4 regions of the Cytobacillus dafuensis genome follow, and region 1 is predicted to be linked to each of the others. Evidence: predicted binding sites of a transcription regulator. Region 1 holds the regulator's gene; each other region holds the start of a gene.

Region 1 (5,022 bases):
CTCACCTCCGCTTAATGTTGAGACTGTTTTTAAGACGTCATCTCCAGAGAAAAGAAAGTTACCTAACACGGTCCGAATTTCTTTTTCTGGTTTTAGTGGATAATCGTCCCAAAGCTCGTTAAGCACACGCTTATTCGATGTAAGCTCAGCCTGTTCTTGATCGTAATAGCCAATAGCTACATTTGAACCGAAGTTCAGATCACCTTCAAGAAGGGGCAGCTTGTTGATAATAGTTTTTAAAAGTGTGGATTTGCCAATTCCGTTTGGACCAACAAGGGCAAAGCTTTCACCCCGAGTGATACGGAAAGAAATATCCTTTGAAATCATCTCTCCACTATAACCGACAGCAACAGAATGAGCCTTCAATACTTCATTCCCTGATTGTTTATCAATTTGGAATCCAAATGAAGCTGATTTTTCATCACCAAGTGGACGATCCATTAGGTCCATTCTTTCTAGCTGTTTTCTTCTGCTTTGCGCTCTTTTTGTCGTGGAGGCTCTCGCTAGATTACGCTGAATAAAATCCTGCAGCTTAGCTACTTCTTCCTGCTGTTTCTCATAGAGCTTCATTTCGCGTTCATAGTTTGCGGCCATTTGGTCAAGATAGGAGCTGTAGTTCCCTAAATATTTTCGAATTTGATTTCTTGATAATTCATACACCTGTGTAACGACTTTATCTAAAAAGTATCGATCATGGGAGACGATTAGAATGGCTCCATCGTATCCTTGTAAATATTGCTCTAGCCAGGATAATGTATCAATATCTAAATGGTTCGTAGGCTCGTCCAATATTAATATATCGGGTTTCTTTAATAACAGTTTTCCTAAAGCAAGCCTTGTTTTCTGTCCGCCGCTTAATGTAGATATTTTTGTATCATAACTAAAGGATTGGAAATTCAATCCGTGAAGGACAGAGCGGATGTCTGATTCGTATTGATAGCCTCCTAATTCTTTAAATTGAACCTGCCGTTCGTCATACTCTTTTAAAATTCGATCATAATCTTCCTGATTTGCCATTGCTTCAGGCTCAGACATTCTCTCTTCAAGCCTGCGTAAATTCTTCTCGAGCTTTTGCAAATGATCGAATACAGTTAGCATTTCGTCCCAAATCGAACGCTCGGATTCAAGGCCTGTATTTTGTGCTAGATAGCCAATTTCTACTTCCTTTGGCTTGATAATATCTCCAGAATCATGGGACATTTGACCAGCAATAATTTTTAAAAGTGTGGATTTACCGGCTCCATTGCGTCCAACAAGGGCAATTCTGTCGCGAGTTTGTACTTCAAGCTTTATATTCGATAAAATAACTTCGGCACCGAAGTTTTTTATTAATTGATTGACTTGTAATAAAATCATTTTTTTTCACCTCTATGTTATAGAGATAGTGTAACCCATTCATATATGATGGGCAATAAAGGAGTGTTTGTGTGAGAAGCACTCTCTTAAAATTTTTTATTTACTGTGTGGTTATCGCAGATTAACGGGCAGTAAGACCCCCATTTCAAGGATTCGCGTATGCAAAGAAGAGTAAGTGGGGGATCAACTGCCCGTAAATGCCCGATTGGTTCAACTAACCATCAGTGGGGGATGAAGGCCGACTAAGAACGCCACGTCCTGTGGTAACGTCGGCACTAGCACGTCCTGTGCGTCGAAAAACCCCCACTGATGGAAGTTTCACTTTATTTAAACATATAATTTCTCTATAATAGTCGTGTTAGTAAGGATTTCCTAATCAAATCTTATTTGTGAAAAGCCTTACAATGTTTACACATTTGGATAAAAATAGTGTATGATTTGATTGTGAGGTGTTATTATGACTGAGTTTACACATTTTAATCAAGAAGGCAGAGCAAAAATGGTCGATGTTAGTGATAAGCCGGAAACGGTTCGTACGGCGATTGCTCACTCAAGTATTACAGTTAATAAAGAAATATATGAAAATATTGCTTCGAATAAAATGAAAAAAGGCGATGTACTTGCGGTTGCCCAGGTTGCGGGTGTAATGGCTTGCAAGAAAACGTGGGAAATCATCCCTATGTGCCATCCGATTCCACTAACTGGAGTGGATATTTCATTCTCATGGAAGATTGTACAAGATGAGTACATACTTTTTATTACTGCTACTGTCAAAACAAAGGGTAACACAGGTGTAGAGATGGAAGCGCTAACAGCTGCATCTGTATGTGCGCTTACCGTATATGATATGTGTAAAGCGGTTGATAAAGGGATGGTTATCGGTAAAACGTATTTAGTTGAAAAAACTGGTGGTAAGAATGGAGATTTTAAGCGAGAGATTGAATAGTTAGAATTTGGAGAGGAGATACATATATGGCAAGTGAATCAATGAAAATTCCACAAGCAACTGCAAAACGTCTCCCTTTATATTATCGTTTTCTTAAAAATTTGCATGCTTCTGGAAAGCAGAGGGTATCATCGGCAGAATTAAGTGATGCTGTAAAGGTTGATTCTGCAACGATAAGAAGGGACTTCTCTTATTTCGGAGCTTTAGGGAAAAAGGGGTATGGGTATAACGTCAATTACTTGCTCTCTTTTTTTCGGAAAACTTTGGATCAGGATGAACTGATAAAGGTAGCCCTTATAGGGGTTGGTAATTTAGGGACTGCGTTCTTGAATTATAATTTTCTTAAAAACAATAATACGAAAATTGAAGTTGCTTTTGATGTGGACGAGGGGAAGGTTGGAACCCATATTAGTGATGTCCCTATTTTTCATATGAATGATCTTGAAAAAGTCATCCAAGATCAACAGATTCAAGTAGTCATATTAACTGTTCCTGCTCCAGCAGCCCAATCAATTGCGGACAGAATTGCTCAAAGCCATGTGAAGGGCATTTTGAATTTTACACCAGCCCGGCTTTCGGTTCCACCTACAATTAGAATTCACCATATCGATTTAGCAGTCGAGCTTCAATCACTTATCTACTTTTTAAAGCATTATCCAGCAGAAAATGATTAATGCTTTCTAGAATCTAAGGCTGTAGCAATCATAATCCATATCCTAACCAAAAGAAATGAGCCTCCACGAAGGCTCATTTTTTTGGTTGACTATTTTTTATTTTAAAGTGAAACGCAACCAATCGTAAGCCTGTACCTAAGTCCATGGTTGCTATAATAATGAATAGATAGGTAAACATTCCCCAGGTTTGTTCATTTTGAGTATTCTGGATTGCCATTAGGGTAAAGAGGATTCCAAGAATGATATAGATAATGCCTGAAAACAATGGTGTCCTTTTCATAAAAATCCTCCAATAAAGCTTTGAATTTTTTCCATATCCTTAAGCCAGTTTTCAATATTGTCTTTGTTTAGCTGCAGGATGACGACGAATGTATTCATTGCCACATGGGCAAAAATCGGTACGATGATGCGCTTTGTTTTGACATAGAGAAAGGCAAATGTAAAACCCATTGCAGAATATAAAAGGATATGTTCGATTTCGGCATGGGCAAGCGCGAAAATAACAGAGCTAATTAAAGCTGCCAGAAAAAAGTTCATTCTCTTGTGGAGCGAACCGAAAAGGATTTTTCGAAAAACAATTTCCTCTAAGATGGGACCGATCACAGAGCTGACAATGATGATGATAGGTGAAGCTTGAATAAGCTGCATAATTTGCTGTGTGTTTTCAGAGCCCATTTCAATTCCAATTAAGCTCTCAATATTGGCTGCAATCGTTTGTGCGAAAAAAGCAAGGAAAACACCGCCAATGGCCCACGTAATAGAAGAAGCAGCAGAAGCTGAATTCCTCATTAAAGTGTGATCTTTCATTTCTTTTCGCAGCAATACTAAAGTGATGATTAATGTAATGGTAAAGCTGATCACAATCCATGAAGTTACCGAGATAATCTCCATTTCCTGCATACTTTTTCCTAAAAGGGTTCCGATATAAGCAACGAGCGGAACTCCAATGACGCCTGATAATTGCATGGTTATATAAACAATGAGAATGATCCAGTATTCTTTTTTCACCAATTTATCTCCTTATTAATAGTGTACACTAAACTACATTTTACTCATAAAAAGGTACATGTTTCAAATAGTACACTCAAAATGAATTTTTGAATCTAAACTTAACTATCGGTGAGGACATATAATTTTTTTTTGAAAAAATTGAGCTTCACTCTTGCAAATAGATAGGAGATTCTTTAATATATTAATTGTGTTAGCACTCAAGGTTAGAGAGTGCTAATAAAATAAATTACATATTTATTGAGGAGGTTGTTTCACTTGTTAAAGCCACTAGGTGATCGAATTATTATCGAGCTTGTTGAAACTGAAGAAAAAACTGCAAGCGGCATCGTTTTGCCGGACACTGCTAAAGAAAAGCCTCAAGAAGGCAATGTTGTTGCTGTAGGAACTGGCCGCGTTCTTGAGAACGGTGAGCGTGTAGCCCTTGAAGTTGCTGAAGGCGACCGTATTATCTTCTCAAAATATGCTGGTACTGAAGTGAAGTACGAAGGCAAAGAATATTTAATTTTACGCGAAAACGACATTCTTGCTGTTATCGGCTAATACCCGCACAGCTTATACATTTTAAGAAAAATTACTTTAAATATTTTGAGGAGGTTTTTATTCATGGCAAAAGAGATTAAGTTTAGTGAAGATGCTCGCCGCGCAATGCTCCGCGGTGTTGACGCTCTTGCAGATGCAGTAAAAGTAACTCTTGGACCAAAAGGACGCAACGTGGTTCTTGAGAAGAAATTTGGTTCTCCATTAATTACAAATGATGGTGTAACAATTGCGAAAGAAATCGAATTAGAAGATGCTTTCGAAAACATGGGTGCAAAGCTTGTTGCTGAAGTTGCTAGCAAAACAAATGATGTTGCTGGTGATGGTACAACAACTGCAACAGTTCTTGCTCAAGCTATGATCCGTGAAGGTCTTAAAAACGTAACAGCTGGCGCAAACCCAATGGGTATCCGTAAAGGTATCGAAAAAGCGGTTGCTACTGCTGTTGAAGAGTTAAAAACAATTTCTAAACCAATCGAAGGCAAAGAGTCAATCGCA
Region 2 (5,022 bases), 720 kb from region 1:
TCATATTCAAGACAAATCACGTCTGCGATCACCTGAGGAAATTGCTACAATCATTTTGGCGAACATGGATCAGGAAACGATTATTATTGAATCAAAGGGAAAGTAATTTGCACCATGAAATGAGGCTGTCCCATAAGGTGTCTGGCATCCACTTAATACACAACATCTAGTATCGTACTTTCTTATCGATATTAGATATTGCTCGTGGTGCCTGACATCTTTGCTTTTGGGCAGCCCCTTTTTTATATATCTTTATATTCATGAATAATCTTTTCAATTAAATCGATCGAGAATCCTTTACGATATAAGGCCTGTTTCATTTTTTGCTCATATTCATAAGAATTGATGAGATTTGAATATTTGCGATGTGTTTTTTCTGCATGCTTTCGTAGTGCGTCCATTTCTACATCTTCTGCTTTATCTATTTCAGATTCAGCAACAACAGCTTGAATGAGTTCATGTGAATACCCTTTCCTCATAAGCATTTGTTCAAGCTTTTGCTTCATGATACGAGAAGAATCCGTTTTATTTTTTTGGACAAACTTGTAGCTAAGCTTCATGGCTGCCTCAAATTCTTTCTCGTAAGGTAATTCCCGTAATGCTGCATTAATCAGCTGCTCTGAAATACCCTTCTCTCTTAATTCCCCACGTATCAATCCTGACCCTTTGTCTGTCGTATTCATGAGTGTTCGAACATATGCAATGGCGAACTCTTTATCGTCTAAAAAGCGATACTCATATAATTTATGAACTACTTCCTGCACAATGATTTCATCCACTTCTTTTTCCTTTAAATACTGGCGAACTTCTTTTTCCGATCTCATCCTTCTTGATAAATATTGGATAGATGTGTTGTAGGCTTTACGGATGTCATCTTGATAAGCAATCTCTGAAAGAGAAAATTCATCTACCTCCATTCCCTTTTTCAACTGATGCTTAATCAATACGTCTTCATCAACACTAAAGGCATATTTTTCATCTAAAAAAATATTATAACGGTCATTTTTTTTTTGCTGTACAGATATTTTTGTAATAATAGGCATGATTGTCACCTCACTTTTAATGTAACACATTAAGGAATACCGTGCCCGATTTTCTAAAAGCATGATTTCTGTATGATCAAATGTCGAGAAATAAAAGGGGTTAAGACATTATTGTAGAAGTCATAACGTATGAGTTATGTATTAGGGGGATTATGTATGAAAATTGCTTTGACTGGTGGAACGGGTTTTGTTGGCAAAGCTCTGACTAAGGAATTAATCAAATATGGCCACGAGATATTTATTTTAACAAGAAGGAATCATTTAAAAAACAGTGCAAACCTTTCATATGTTCAATGGCTGAATGATGGAAGCCTTCCTGAAAAAGAATTAGAAGGAATTGATGTCTTCATCAATTTAGCAGGAGAATCGATAAACAGTGGAAGATGGACGGAAGAACGCAAGAAAAAAATATTGACCAGCCGTATTACAGCAACAAAGGAAGTGCTGCGCATTTGCGGTCAATTGAGAAAAAAGCCTTCATTATTAATTAACGCGAGTGCTGTCGGTTATTATGGAACATCTTTAAATAAGACTTTTACAGAAAGTTCAATGGAGCATGGAAAAGACTTTCTTGCTGCCACTGTTCAACAATGGGAGGCTGAAGCTTTTAAAGCAAGAGAGTTAAATATAAGGGTTGTTTGTTGTCGCTTTGGCATTATTCTAGATAAAACAGATGGAGCATTGCCGCGGATTGCCCTTCCTTACAAATTATTTGCTGGCGGAACAGTAGGATCGGGAAATCAATGGGTATCATGGATTCATTTAAAGGATGTCATAAATGGAATAATATTTGCCATAAATCAAGCCGATTTAGAAGGGCCAGTCAACTTTACATCTCCAAATCCAGTATCTATGAGAGAATTTGGTCAGACGCTTGGGGAGGTTTTACACCGGCCACACTGGATTCCTGCACCTGGTTTTGCCCTGAAAGCTGTATTAGGAGAAATGAGCCTTCTCGTACTCGAGGGCCAAAAGGTTCTTCCGGCAGCATTGACATCTCATGGCTATTCATTTCAATACGATCATTTAAAACCTGCTTTATTAGACATCTTCAAATAATGAGTATCAAACTTTTCTAAAAAGGGAAAAATAAGGATGGTGTGAAAATTTATCAAAAATTGAAAGGATGATCCAAATGGATAAGAAAACGAAGGATAAGAAGAAACGATCTTTATCTGCTACTCAGGAGGTCCTTTACTCACGCGAATTTAAAATGGCTGACCGGGCTGGCGGCTATGTAGACAAACATACGAAGCATTAATTTCCACAAATAGTTTTTTGTGAAGTGTAGAAAATAAAGTACGGAAGCCTTTATTTCGTTTCCGTACTTTTATGCTGAAAGGGGTTTTTGACATGGGTCGTTCACGCGGACAAAGATCTCGGGATAAAAACAAAGCATCACTTCCACAAGTACCTAAACATATGAAATCCGATGGCATTGATGAAGAATTCTCTGAAGAGCTAGCAGATCGAGATGATCTTGAAGCACAAGCTCGCGCAAATGCAGCAAACCAAAGAGTAAAAGGAATAAATGAATGAAATAAGAAGCCGGGAAAACTCCCGGCTTCTTATTTCTGATTCTGTATATTATTTAAGCAGTTTGCTTATTAATTTCTTGTCCACCTTTGCCTAGGCGATTCTTAATATATGGGATTGCAAAGCGGTCAACACCCCAGAAATATGCACCACTGCCAGTAAAGAGTAGAATAATTGCTGCTGTGTATAGGATAGGGTTAGTGCTTGTAGTTCCTGCTAGCATGAAGTTAAGGTTCATGAATGCACCCGCCAGTAAAGCCGGAATTGTAGCTGCCCCTAGAATTAAACCTAAACCTACTAGAAGTTCACCATATGCTACTAATGTACTGAATAATTCCGCGTTTGGTAAAGCAAAGTTTTCTAAAAATGCTGCATACCAGCCTTGAACTGCAGGATGATCCCCAGTAGAATTTTGAATCGCGAATTGCATAAATCCACTCGCATCAAAGCCATCAGTTACTTTATGCCATCCAGCATTAATCCATTGTATTCCTAGCCATATTCTTAATATTGTCCACAGTACCGCTACTTGCGGAGTTTTCCACCATTTCATGGTAATCATCTCCTGATTTCAAAATATATTGTGATTTTTTTCACAATACTTATTAATAAATTTTCACCTTATGAAGGTTATAAAGCCGGCCAGCTTCTTACAGAAAGAAAGTTGTTTAACTTTGTGATTTTTTTCACTTTCTTTCTACACTTTTAATATACTCGATTAAATACTCATTGCCAATGGACTTCACCGTTTCTTCACAAATGATTTACATGTATATGACTTTCCTGTGAACATAATTTACCAAGCACCAATTAATCGTGGGAGTAGCCAATCAGAATTCCTTTTCATAAAATGAAAGCCCACAGAGATATTGAATAAATAATAAAGACAGGCATTATATTGCTAAGGCCTGTCTTAGATCAAATGTATCTATTTTTTTCAAAAGTTTATCAACCGTTAGTTAATGCTACAGCCTTACTATGTAGCTGATAATAAACTCCTTCTTGCATTAAAAGGAAGTCATGCGTGCCCTCTTCAATAATTCGCCCATTATCAAGAACAAAAATGCGATCTGCATTTTGGACGGTATTCAAGCGGTGAGCAATCACAAAACTTGTTCTTCCCTTCATTAATTCCTTTAGTGCTGCTTGAATTTTTAATTCAGTCACTGTATCAATGCTGCTTGTTGCTTCATCCAAAATTAAAATAGTCGGATTGGCGAGAAATGCTCTAGCAATTGATAATAGCTGCTTTTGCCCCTGACTAATACCGCTTCCATCTTGATTTAATACTGTATGATAATGATGAGGGAGCTTCATAATAAATGAATGGGCGTTAGCCAATTTTGCAGCTGTTATGACTTCCTCTTCTGTTGCTGACAGTCTTCCATAACGAATATTTTCTATTACTGTACCTTGAAATAAGAATGAATCTTGTAAAACAAAACCCATATGCTGTCTTAAGCTTTCCCTTCTTATATCTGAAATATCTTGACCATCAATTAATATACACCCACTATCCACCTCATAAAAACGAGAAAGCAGATTAATCATCGTGGTTTTCCCTGCACCTGTTGGACCAACAAATGCCGCTGTTTCACCAGGTGAAACGTGGAGATTAATATTCTTAACTGTTTGATTCTCCTCTTCATAAGAAAAGGTTACGTCCTGAAATTCAACTTCTCCCCTTACATCATCTAGCTCTCGAAGATCAGTCTCATGCAGAAACTCATCCTCTTCATCCAGTATTTCAAATACTCTTTCCGCTCCAGCAATAGCTGAAAGCAATGTATTAAACTGGTTGGCAAGATCATTAAGAGGACGAGTAAAGGAGCGTGAATACTCAGCAAAAATAACAATGACTCCGATAGATATCATTCCTTTTAAGGCTAGAATCCCTCCTATTCCAGCGATAATCGTGAAGCTAAAATTATTTAGAAAGTTCATCAGCTTTGGGATAAAGCCAGAATAGGTTTGTGCCCAATAGCCTGCTCCTTTTAACCGTTCTGCTTTTTCCGTAAATTCAGCTATTACTTTCTTTTCCTGAGAAAAGGTTTTAATAATTCTTTGTCCTGAAATCGTTTCTTCTATAAAGCCATTTAATTCACCCAGATTTTTTTGCTGTTCCTTAAACAATTTTCCGGTTCTCTTCGTGATCCATTTCATTCCGTAAAACATAAGAGGGACAATAATCAATGTAAGTAATGTTAATAATGGACTAAGCCAAAGCATGACTGATATCGTGCCAATAAGAGTAACCAGGCTCGAAAAAATTTGAATGACTGAGCTGTTTAAGGTTGAACTGACATTTTCAATATCATTTGTCATTCTGCTCATTAATTCCCCGTGCTGACGCTTATCGAAAAAAGAGATCGGCAGCTTATGCAAATGCTGAAATAACTTAGTCCTCATCTCATAGACTGTGTTTTGTGCAATGCCAATCATC
Region 3 (5,022 bases), 1.3 Mb from region 1:
GCATGGCAATTAAGATTCACAGATACTGGCATTGTTGCAATATGCGTTGGATAAGTTTCAATGTGAACTGCTAATGCGGTTACTTTGCCTCCAAATCCTTGTGGTCCAATTCCAAGCTTATTAATCTTTTCTAATAGTTCTTTCTCTAATGCAGCATACTCTTGGTTAGGATGTGGTTCACCGGCCGAACGAGCGAGTGCTTTTTTTGCAAGCAATGCACACTTGTCCATTGTTCCTCCAATCCCAACACCGACGATTACTGGTGGACAAGGATTACCTCCCGCCTGAGTAACTGATTTAATAACGAAATCCTTAATTCCTTCTAGTCCTTCTGCAGGTTTAAGCATTTTTAGGGCACCCATATTTTCGCTTCCTGCTCCTTTTGGTAGGACTTGAATTTTAATTTTGTCCCCTGGAACAATCTCTGTGTAAATAACAGCTGGTGTATTATCTCCTGTATTTTTACGGTTTAATACAGGATCTTCAACTACAGACTTTCTTAAATAACCCTCTTCATACCCCTGCCTTACTCCTTCATTGATTGCATCTTCAAAATGACCATCAATAATTTGGACTTCTTGCCCTATCTCTGCAAATATGACAACAATTCCAGTGTCTTGGCACATAGGTGCATGTTCTTTTCTTGCTAACTCAACGTTCTTTACAATCTTCTCTAAGCTGTATCGACCGAAATGTGACTCTTCTACTTTTACGGCATCCTTAATTAATTTCTCAACATCTGCAGGAAGATCACATGCAGCACTTATGCACATTTCTCTTACAGATTTAATAATTTCATTCACCGATACTTTTCTCAAAGTAATTCCTCCTCGTTAAAATTATTTCTATGAAGCGAATGGTTCGTAAACGTTAGATGTTTTAATTTGAAATTCATGTTCGACTTTTTTACATTTTTCACATATATAACAAGGAATCTTTAACTCATATCCATCATCGCTACCATGAAAAGAATCAACATATTCACCCTTCACTAAGTTAGCATTACAGCATCGCGATTTTGTCATTATCCTCTTTCCTTTACAAGGTATTTTCCTCTAGTCTTCTACCAAAGTCCGAGAACTTTCCACCAAACTCCACCGACAAGGCCCCAAATTAAAATGTGAATAATTGAAATGATTAATCCCAGTGACCACCATTTATTTTGTGAAACAAAACCCGATCCAAAAAATACTGGGGCTGGTCCACATCCGTAATGAGTAGTACAAGCAAATAAATTACTAAAAAATGCTAGAAGTAAAGCAGCCAACATCGCTGGTGCTCCTGCAGTGATTGCTACTGCTAAAAATGCCCCATACATCGCACTTACGTGGGCAGTATTACTAGCAAAGAAATAGTGTGAATAGAAGTAAACTAGAGCTAGAACGATTAAAGCAACTATCCAAGACCAGCCACTTACTAATCCTTCAATCTGTGCACTAAACCATGGGATCATCCCTAATTCATTAAGGTAGGTTGCCATCATAACTAGCGCAGCAAACCAGATGAGCGTATCCCAAGCTCCTTCTTCTTTTTTGATGTCATTCCACGTTAATACCTCTGTTAAAAGCAATGCCGATAAACCAATCAATGCCGTTGTTGTAGCTCCAATTCCAATGTTTTCTCCAAAAATCCATAAAGCAAGAATTAAGAAAAAGATACCAATCATATACCATTCGGATTTTTTCAGTGCTCCCATTTCTTGAAGCTTTTTTGTAGCCATTTGGGACGCACCAGGAGTTTCTTTAATTTCAGGTGGATACAGTTTATATATCACTAATGGGATAATAATTAAGCTAACTATCCCTGGAACAAAAGCTGCGACAGCCCATCCAGTCCAAGTAATATCAACGCCTGCTACATCCGCTGCAATGGAAACAGCTAAAGGGTTTGCAGCCATTGCTGTCATAAACATGGCAGAAGTAATCATATCTCCTTGGAAAGCAACTTTTGTTAAGAATGCTCCCATCTTTCTTCCCGTTCCATTTTCAGGGGAAGATCCAAATGTACTGGATAGCGATTTAATAATCGGAAATATGATTCCCCCAGCGCGAGCAGTATTACTTGGCATAGCTGGTGCTAATACAAGGTCACTTACGAGTAATGAATACGATAATCCTAATGTCTTTTTACCAAATTTTTTCACGAAAATATATGCTACACGAGTTCCTAAGCCCGTTTTTATAAAACCTCTAGAAATAAAGAAGGCAATAACAATTAACCATATGGTTGTATTTTGAAAACCACTTAATGCGTCCTGTAATTCCAATGTTCCTGTAAGAACAGTCGCTGTAATTGCCAAGATCGCAACTCCCCCCATTGGCAATGGCTTTATAATTAAACCAACAATGGTAGCAACGAAGATAGCAAATAGATGCCATGCTTTTTCATCTAACCCGGATGGGGCATTAATAAACCACAGTGCCGTACCAATGGCTAGCACGATCAATAAAGGAATTATTTTCACTTCTTTTTCTGACTTTGAACTTTTTGATTGTTTTGGTTTTGACTTTGATTCTGCTACTGCTTGAGTCATAGTTTATCCTCCTAATAGAGCGAATGAAAATACTTCAAAAAGGTTGCTTCAATTTGTGAAGTTTATCACAAACATTCCGAAAAAAATCTGCAACGATTAGATTTTCTATAGACCGATCCTTAGAAAAGAATCATCTGATCACAGGCTGCACCCCCGATTCCGAAATTGTTAATAATTTATTTCCTAATTCAATACTACTTACTTTTTAACCCAATAGTTTTTTTGGAAATAAATGAGCTCGTTTTGTAAGTATATTAATTGTTTTGTAAGTAAAAAAAGTAAGAAAAGTAAATATTTTCTAAGTTTAACAAGTTGATAATAGTGTAATTCCTGAATCAAAACACACAAAACACCGTTCGAAATAGAACGGTGTTCATTTATTGCTTTAGTAAATATGATCATAAAGTGAAACTTCCATCAGTGGGGGTTTTCTTTCATCCCCCACTGATGGTTAGTTGAACCAATCGGGCCTTTACGGGCAGTTGATCCCCCACTTAGGTTTCTTTAATTCTCTCTCAACCTTGAAGTGGGGGTCTTACTGCCCGTTAATCTGCGATAACTGGTCACTTTTTAAAATTTGTTAGGGAATTGTTTAACGATCCCTTTTGATAGTGTATCTGCAATCTTGATGATATGATCTATCCCTTTGTCTAAAGCAGCGACACTCGCATCCCAATCTTTTACCAGTCTTGCAGTAACATCCTCTGTTATTAAAGCTAAATACATTTCTAACAACCTCTTTAAATCTGCTTTCGACCAATTTGGATTGGCTTTGCTAAGGAAATCTGCTAAATCATCAGCATTTTTATACCACTCTTTATTAAATTTTTCAAAATTAGCTTTGTTACCGCTTTTTGCCGCATCGACTACTTTTCCGGCTAAGAGGATATGCTGCTTTAACAGCTCAGTCAGTTTATTGCCTGCTTCTTCTCCATAATAACTCTTGATAGCATTCCCTATATCCTCCTGATTTTGTAATAATCTCGCTAATACTTTTTCTTTATCGTCTAGACCTGCTAAAGCACCAACAATATAAAGCCTTGTCCACATGACATGGTCCGTCCAAAGCTTCCTTAAGTCACCCTTCAGCTTACATGCAGCTGGGCTAATACACTGTCCTTGAGGTACATTTGCTTGCGCATTTGTTGATAATGGTGAAAAAATTATAGCAAAAGTCATTAAACATAACGCTAACTTCAGTAACTGTTTTTTCATTTAATCTGCTCCTTTTTAATATTGTAAAAATGTCCTTATTATTTTGGTTTTAATTTCAAATTTCATCCTTCTTTATTAAAAAAGGCTGTAATCTTTTTAAAGTACTCTTTTTGCTTCGGAAAGCACCTGAAAAAAATCTTTATTCAAATACTTGTTTGAATAATAAAGTTTATTCATTTATAATTGGTAATAACAATCAAATGAATATTTGAATAATAAAAAAGGGTGTTCTAAAATGTTAGATGTCGTTATTATTGGTGCTGGTCAAGCTGGCTTAGCAATGGGATATTGGTTATCCAAATCACAAAAACAAAATAAATTTCTCATAGTTGATAAAAGAGCTAGAGTCGGAGAAGTTTGGAGAGAGCGATACGATTCTTTAGTTTTATTTACACCTAGAGCCTACAGCTCATTGCCGGGATTAGCACTGAAAGGAAATGGTCACGAATTTCCTACGAAGGATGAGATTGCAAATTATCTTGAAAACTACGCAAAACATTTCAGCTTGCCTTTACAACTTGAGACCGATGTTAATAAAATTAAAGAAGAAGAAGGTTTTTATAGCATTTACACAAATAAAGGAACGATTCTTTCAAAGCAAGTGGTCGTTGCTTCTGGTCCTTTTCATACGCCATTTATTCCGACCATTTCAAAGAATTCAAGTTCTGATATTTACCATATCCATTCTTCCGAATATAAAAATTCGAATCAATTACAACCTGGTAATGTCCTAATTGTTGGTGGCGGGAACTCAGGGGCACAAATTGCAGCTGAACTTTCAGAAACTCGAGAAGTTCACCTTTCAGTGGGTCAAAAAATTCGATATTTCCCTTTAACCATTTTCGGAAAAAGCTCTTTTTGGTGGTTTGACAAAGTAGGAATTCTAAAAGCTACGAACCAATCAGTCGTTGGAAAAAGAATACAAAAATTAGGAGACCCCATTTTTGGCTTTGATCTAAAACATTTAGTTGAAGAACGTAAAGTTCACCTACACGCTAGAACGATAACAATTACCGATAAGAAAGTAGAATTTGAAAATAATCAAAAACTTGAAGTGCAAAACATAATATGGGCTACTGGCTTTAAAGCCGATTATAGCTGGATTCAAATCGAAGGAATATTAAATGAAAATGGACAGCCTATTCATACTCGTGGTATCACTAATAAAAAGGGGTTTTATTTTTTAGGGCTGCCTTGGCTGCATAAAAGAGGATCTTCCCTCCTCTTAGGAGTAGGGAATGATGCAGAGTTTTTATTTAAGGTGATTGATAAAG
Region 4 (5,022 bases), 910 kb from region 1:
AAGTGATTTTTTTCCAACTTTAGCTGCAAATGATGCAGATAATGCTTCACTCTCCGCCTCTGTTAGTGGGCGGATGGAATAAACTTTTGCCTCTGCAATGCCTCTTTCGTCATTCGCAAGGCTTATAAAATAATCAGCCACATCAGAAATATGATCCTCACGGTGGCGATCAATTAATAACATTAATGTATTTAACACGTAAGTGCTAACAGATTCAAATGCACCTTTTAAAATCTCTTTTTTCTTCGCAATTGGAAGCTTCGGAGATTTCAATACTGCATTTAAATCAGAGTTTTGATTTACTACATCCTTAACTACACGGAGCTCTTCTTCCATTTGGTTCAGAAGCTGGTGTTCCTGTGCAAGCTGGAAAAGAGCCAACGCATAGCGCTTTGCTACTGTAGAGCCTGTCATCGGCCTTCTCCTGCCTCTTGAATATATTCGTTAATCAGCTTTTCTTGATCCTCTGTACTTAATTCCTTCTCAATAACCTTCGAAGCAATTAAGACAGATAGAGAAGCTACCTGCTCGCGAATGGCCGCAACAGCTTTTTCCTTTTGCTGTTCGATTTCAAGCTTAGCAGATTCCTTTAAGCGTTCTGACTCAGCACGTGCTGCTACAATGATTTCCTCACGCTGCACATCGCCTTGCTTCTTCGCACCTTCAATTAATCCTTGTGCCTCTGTACGGGCTTCTTTTAAAAGGCTTCTTTGCTCTTCTAAAAGCTTTTTCGCTTCTTCACGACTTTGTTCAGCCGCTTCAATTTCACCTGCAATATGGTCTTCACGCTGTTTCATAACACCCATCAGAGGACCCCAAGCGAATTTTTTAAGAAGAAGTAATAATATGATAAAAGCGATTAGCTGGTATATCATATCCCCACCGTTAAAACCGGTTGATGAACCTAAAACAAAACTGTTCAATAACACCCTCGATTCACTCCCTTCAAGAGTCGTTCACTTAAGAAAAATCATCTATTCTTTAAAACATTTCATTGTAATACATAAAGGAATGGCGAAGGTTCTCATGGAATGATCTTCGCCATTTTCAAATTGTGTATCAAGGAATTACTGTCCAACTACCATGAACGCGATAACGACAGCGATGATTGGTAATACCTCAACTAAACCTACACCAATAAACATTGTTGTTTGAAGCATACCGCGAGCTTCTGGCTGACGAGCCATACCTTCAACTGTTTTAGAAATAATAAGACCGTTACCAATACCAGCACCTAGTGCTGCTAAACCAACTGCGATTGCTGCTGCTAATACACCCAAACTCATTCTAATTTCCTCCTTGAATTGTATAATAAATTTTTTAATTTGTGTTTGTTCAGTAAATGAACAGTTATATATTAATGGTCACGGCTCACTTTGTGTGCCATATAAACCATAGATAACATACAGAAGATAAACGCTTGGATTGCACCGATAAAGATTGAAAATCCTTGCCATGCAATTGTTGGGAGAATGGCCGAAATTTTGCCAACCCATCCACTACCCGCAAGATCTACAACTAATAATGAAAGCAAAATCTCCCCAGCATAAATATTTCCGTAAAGACGCAAGCCTAATGTGAGGGCGTTTGCAAATTCCTCAATAATTTTAATAGGGGACATTATCCAGAAAGGCTTCAAGAATTCTCGCCCGTAAGCTCCCGCTCCTTTGGCCTTAATACCATAAAAATGCGTTAATGCCACAACCATGACTGATAATGTCAAGGTTATTGCTGGATCTGCTGTTGGCGATTTCCACCACAATTCCCCATTGTAAGAAATTGAGAAAGGAAGACCAAGCATGTTGGAAACAAAGATATACATGATTAATGTGATACCAAGAATATGGAATCTTCCTCCATCTTTCCAATCCATAGCACTATTAATAATATTTTTGACAAAGTCCATTACCCATTCGAAAAAGTTTTGCATACCCGTTGGCTTCATAGCAAGACGACGAGTAGAAAGAACAGCAATGATAAAGACAATGGCACTTGCAATTGTAATCATCATAATATTCCCTAAGTTAAAGGTTAAGCCCATAAACTCACGTATAGGAGCTCCATGTTGCATATTTTTCACCTCTCTTCCTGCTATTTACGTAAAAATGTCTGAAGAAAAAAATCTATCATAATGACGATATAGGATGTCATTAATCCAAATACTACACTGATAAGATGAAAATGTTCTGGAAATTTCATAGCAATCATAACAGCTAACACTGCCGTTGCCATTCTTGAAGCCGTTCCAAGAGAACGAACCTTTTCTCCCTTTTCTACTGCTGCTCCAAATTGCTCTGTCTTCCTCGTCATTAACCACAAATTATAGAGGCTCATTACTGTACCCAGTATTAACCCTAGAAAGATAGATTGGTAAGACGTGAATCCCCAGCCGAGAACATAAAAAGACAACAGCAAAAATATGTACTTGCGTTGGCGAACATACATGGTTTTTAAATCTGACATCTTTAATTATTCTCCTGTGAAGAAATGTTGAATCAAGCGAAGCATAGCGAATATTCCCACTGCCAATCCGAGCAGTAAGCCGATTATTAGAAACAGCGGCTCGGTACCCGCATACCGATCTAGCCATCTTCCTGAGAAAATGCCGATTAGGATGGATCCTACTAATTGTGAAAGAATTGCTGACATTAAACCCATAGCTTGGATTAGGTTGCGGTTTTTTTGACGCATCATAACGCATCCTCTCTAAAAAAATAGGAGAATGGTAAGTGAGTTTTGAGGTTCTGCTTTTCCAATATTAGAACATGCAGATTCGGGAATAATAACTGCAAAAAGATTATGAAAACCCTATCATCTTATACCCTTTGTAAGCATACAATAGGGACTTGTCAATGTCAATGTGTTTGTAGTGAAAAAAGTCACTAACAAAAAGGCTAAAATTTGGTACGTTCACAGTTTGATCACAATTTAATTTTACTAACCTATTGAAAATGGAATGCGCTTTTTGCCTCATCCCATTTTCAATAGCTGATAAAGTGAAACTTCCATTAGTGGGGGTTTTTCGACGCACAGGACGTGCTAGTGCTGACGTAGCCACAGGACGTGGCGTTCTTAGTCGGCTTTCATCCCCCACTGATGGTTAGTTGTGGCCCACAGGAAGTGGGTCACGCAGACGTTGCCACACGATGTGGCGCTTTTAGTCTGTGCTCATTTTACGGGCAGTTGATCCCCCACTTAGGTTTCTTTGATTCTCTCGCAACCTTGTAGTGGGGGTCTTACTGCCCGTTAATCTGCGATAATCTATTTTTGGTCATGCTGTTCAGCCAGTTGCCCATTTGACTGAATAACCAGAAACGATTCAAGTGCGTCTTCCTTTCCGGCCTTTTTTGCGAATACCTTTATGACATACAATCCCGGCCTTGGAAGCTGTTCACTTTTAATCTCTTGCTTTAGCTCTCCTTTACCAACATTTCTTTTCCAGTCTAGAAAGCCAATAAATCGAAGACTATCATAGTCAAACATAGCAATTCCGAATTCCTCTGCACCTCCCGGTAAATAAACCTCGTACCGATAGGTTTGCTTTTGATCGCCTTTCCCAATTCCAAATCCCATTACTCTTGGATAATCTGGTTCTTCAAGTACATATAGGTAAGGAAGCATTATTTTCTCTGCGCCTGCATTCAGAATAAGTGTGCCATCATAAATTTTTTTGTCTAATAGATGGGGATCTACGGATAATTTGATTTCAACTCTTTTTTTCTCCCCCGGTTTTAAATAAAGGGGGAGAGGCAGTCTCCAGCTTAATCCTTTCTCTGCACGCGGAATGGAGAATGCGTAGTTCTGTGCTTTTAACCCGATATTTTCAATTGTAACAAATCCACTATGCTCATGAAGCCGGTCAGAAAGCTGAAACTTTCCAAATTGAAGAGAGGCCGGCAACACAAGCGTGTTTGTCTTTAAAGCTTTCTCGATTTGGATCCTGCCGGCACCCTGCTCAAAGGTTCGATAAGGCTCTCCTTTTTTGTTTAACAGCGGCTTTGCAGTGTTCATAAGGGCAGCTTTAATTTTTTCGGGACCCCAATCAGGATGAGCTTGCTTAATGAGAGCACATGCACCTGCAACATGTGGTGCGGCCATGCTTGTTCCCTGCAAAGGTAAGTACCCTCCTGGAACAGTACTGTTAATCGCGACTCCAGGAGCTAGGACATCAGGTTTAATCTCCCATGTAGAGGTGACAGGACCTCGGGAGCTAAAATCTGCAAGAACATCCTTTTCTTCTATTATATAAGTCCTTGCAAACTGCATCTTATTGGTCAATTCCTTTTTTAGCTTCTCCCCATTTGCTTTAGACACGGCCGTAACAGGAATCGAAACCCCCTTCTCTAAATTACCGAAAAATGCCCCTTTCGTATTATTGTAGATAATAACGGCAATTGCTCCCGCCTCGTAAGCATTTATCGCCTTTTCGGTAAACGTTAGCTCGCCTCTTTCAAGCAACACAATTTTTCCATTAGCATCCTTCAATTCCTCTTTACTTCCTAAACCAGCGAACATGATTTCATATGATTTATTGAAATCCCATTCGACTGATCCTTGGAGCGGTTCAAGCCTAAACTTCTTCCCAGCTGCTTCTAAATAGGCAATGTTCAGCGTAGGAGTGGAAGCACCTACCGAGATCGCTTTAGAGGCCGTGCCTGGTGATCCAACCGTCCAGGTATTTGGTCCAGAATTTCCTGAAGAAGTTACGGCGGTAATTCCCTTTTCTACTGCTTTATTTAAAGCCATACTTATCGGAAGATCCGGTCCGTTCACATTATTTCCAAGCGATAGATTCAAAATATCCACTTGATCCTTTATTGCTTGATCAATCGCGGCAATCACTTGCTCTGTCGTTCCGTTTCCACCTGGACCAAGTGCCCGGTAAGCAATTATGGTAGCTTCAGGAGCTACCCCTTTGATTTTGCCGTTTGCCGCTATAATACCAGCAACATGTGTTCCATGAAGCGTGCTCTCTCCCTCTCTCTCAGTTGTCTCCATCGGGTCATTATCCCCGTTTACTAA

The links. Region 1 encodes Rex, which represses fermentation and respiration genes when NADH is low (regulators of the CRP and FNR family bind a similar motif). Its sites were predicted from a motif close to TTGTGAAATATTTCACAA; they were not measured.
Region 2: the regulator Rex is predicted to act here: its motif matches at 3,161-3,178, upstream of FSZ17_RS06490 (DoxX family membrane protein).
Region 3: the regulator Rex is predicted to act here: its motif matches at 2,587-2,604, upstream of FSZ17_RS20370 (anion permease).
Region 4: the regulator Rex is predicted to act here: its motif matches at 2,868-2,885, upstream of FSZ17_RS21980 (AtpZ/AtpI family protein).

The regions. Positions count from the first base shown of each region.
Region 1 covers NZ_CP042593.1:636,508-641,529, forward strand. The annotation lists gene FSZ17_RS03340 (ABC-F family ATP-binding cassette domain-containing protein) at 1-1,356, opposite strand, end outside; gene moaC (cyclic pyranopterin monophosphate synthase MoaC) at 1,814-2,302, shown strand; gene FSZ17_RS03350 (redox-sensing transcriptional repressor Rex) at 2,329-2,976, shown strand; gene FSZ17_RS03355 (YdiK family protein) at 3,050-3,256, opposite strand; gene FSZ17_RS03360 (CPBP family intramembrane glutamic endopeptidase) at 3,253-3,984, opposite strand; gene groES (co-chaperone GroES) at 4,243-4,527, shown strand; gene groL (chaperonin GroEL) at 4,591-5,022, shown strand, end outside.
Region 2 covers NZ_CP042593.1:1,357,865-1,362,886, reverse strand. The annotation lists gene FSZ17_RS06515 (SDR family NAD(P)-dependent oxidoreductase) at 1-106, shown strand, start outside; gene recX (recombination regulator RecX) at 243-1,043, opposite strand; gene FSZ17_RS06505 (TIGR01777 family oxidoreductase) at 1,200-2,102, shown strand; gene FSZ17_RS06500 (YfhE family protein) at 2,179-2,304, shown strand; gene FSZ17_RS06495 (YfhD family protein) at 2,397-2,582, shown strand; gene FSZ17_RS06490 (DoxX family membrane protein) at 2,635-3,132, opposite strand; gene FSZ17_RS06485 (ABC transporter ATP-binding protein) at 3,528-5,022, opposite strand, start outside.
Region 3 covers NZ_CP042593.1:4,253,185-4,258,206, forward strand. The annotation lists gene FSZ17_RS23550 (fumarate hydratase) at 1-818, opposite strand, end outside; gene FSZ17_RS20370 (anion permease) at 1,064-2,533, opposite strand; gene FSZ17_RS20375 (hypothetical protein) at 3,104-3,748, opposite strand; gene FSZ17_RS20380 (flavin-containing monooxygenase) at 3,984-5,022, shown strand, end outside.
Region 4 covers NZ_CP042593.1:4,638,299-4,643,320, forward strand. The annotation lists gene FSZ17_RS21955 (F0F1 ATP synthase subunit delta) at 1-414, opposite strand, end outside; gene FSZ17_RS21960 (F0F1 ATP synthase subunit B) at 411-929, opposite strand; gene atpE (F0F1 ATP synthase subunit C) at 1,068-1,280, opposite strand; gene atpB (F0F1 ATP synthase subunit A) at 1,358-2,071, opposite strand; gene FSZ17_RS21975 (ATP synthase subunit I) at 2,092-2,463, opposite strand; gene FSZ17_RS21980 (AtpZ/AtpI family protein) at 2,470-2,691, opposite strand; gene FSZ17_RS21985 (S8 family serine peptidase) at 3,262-5,022, opposite strand, start outside.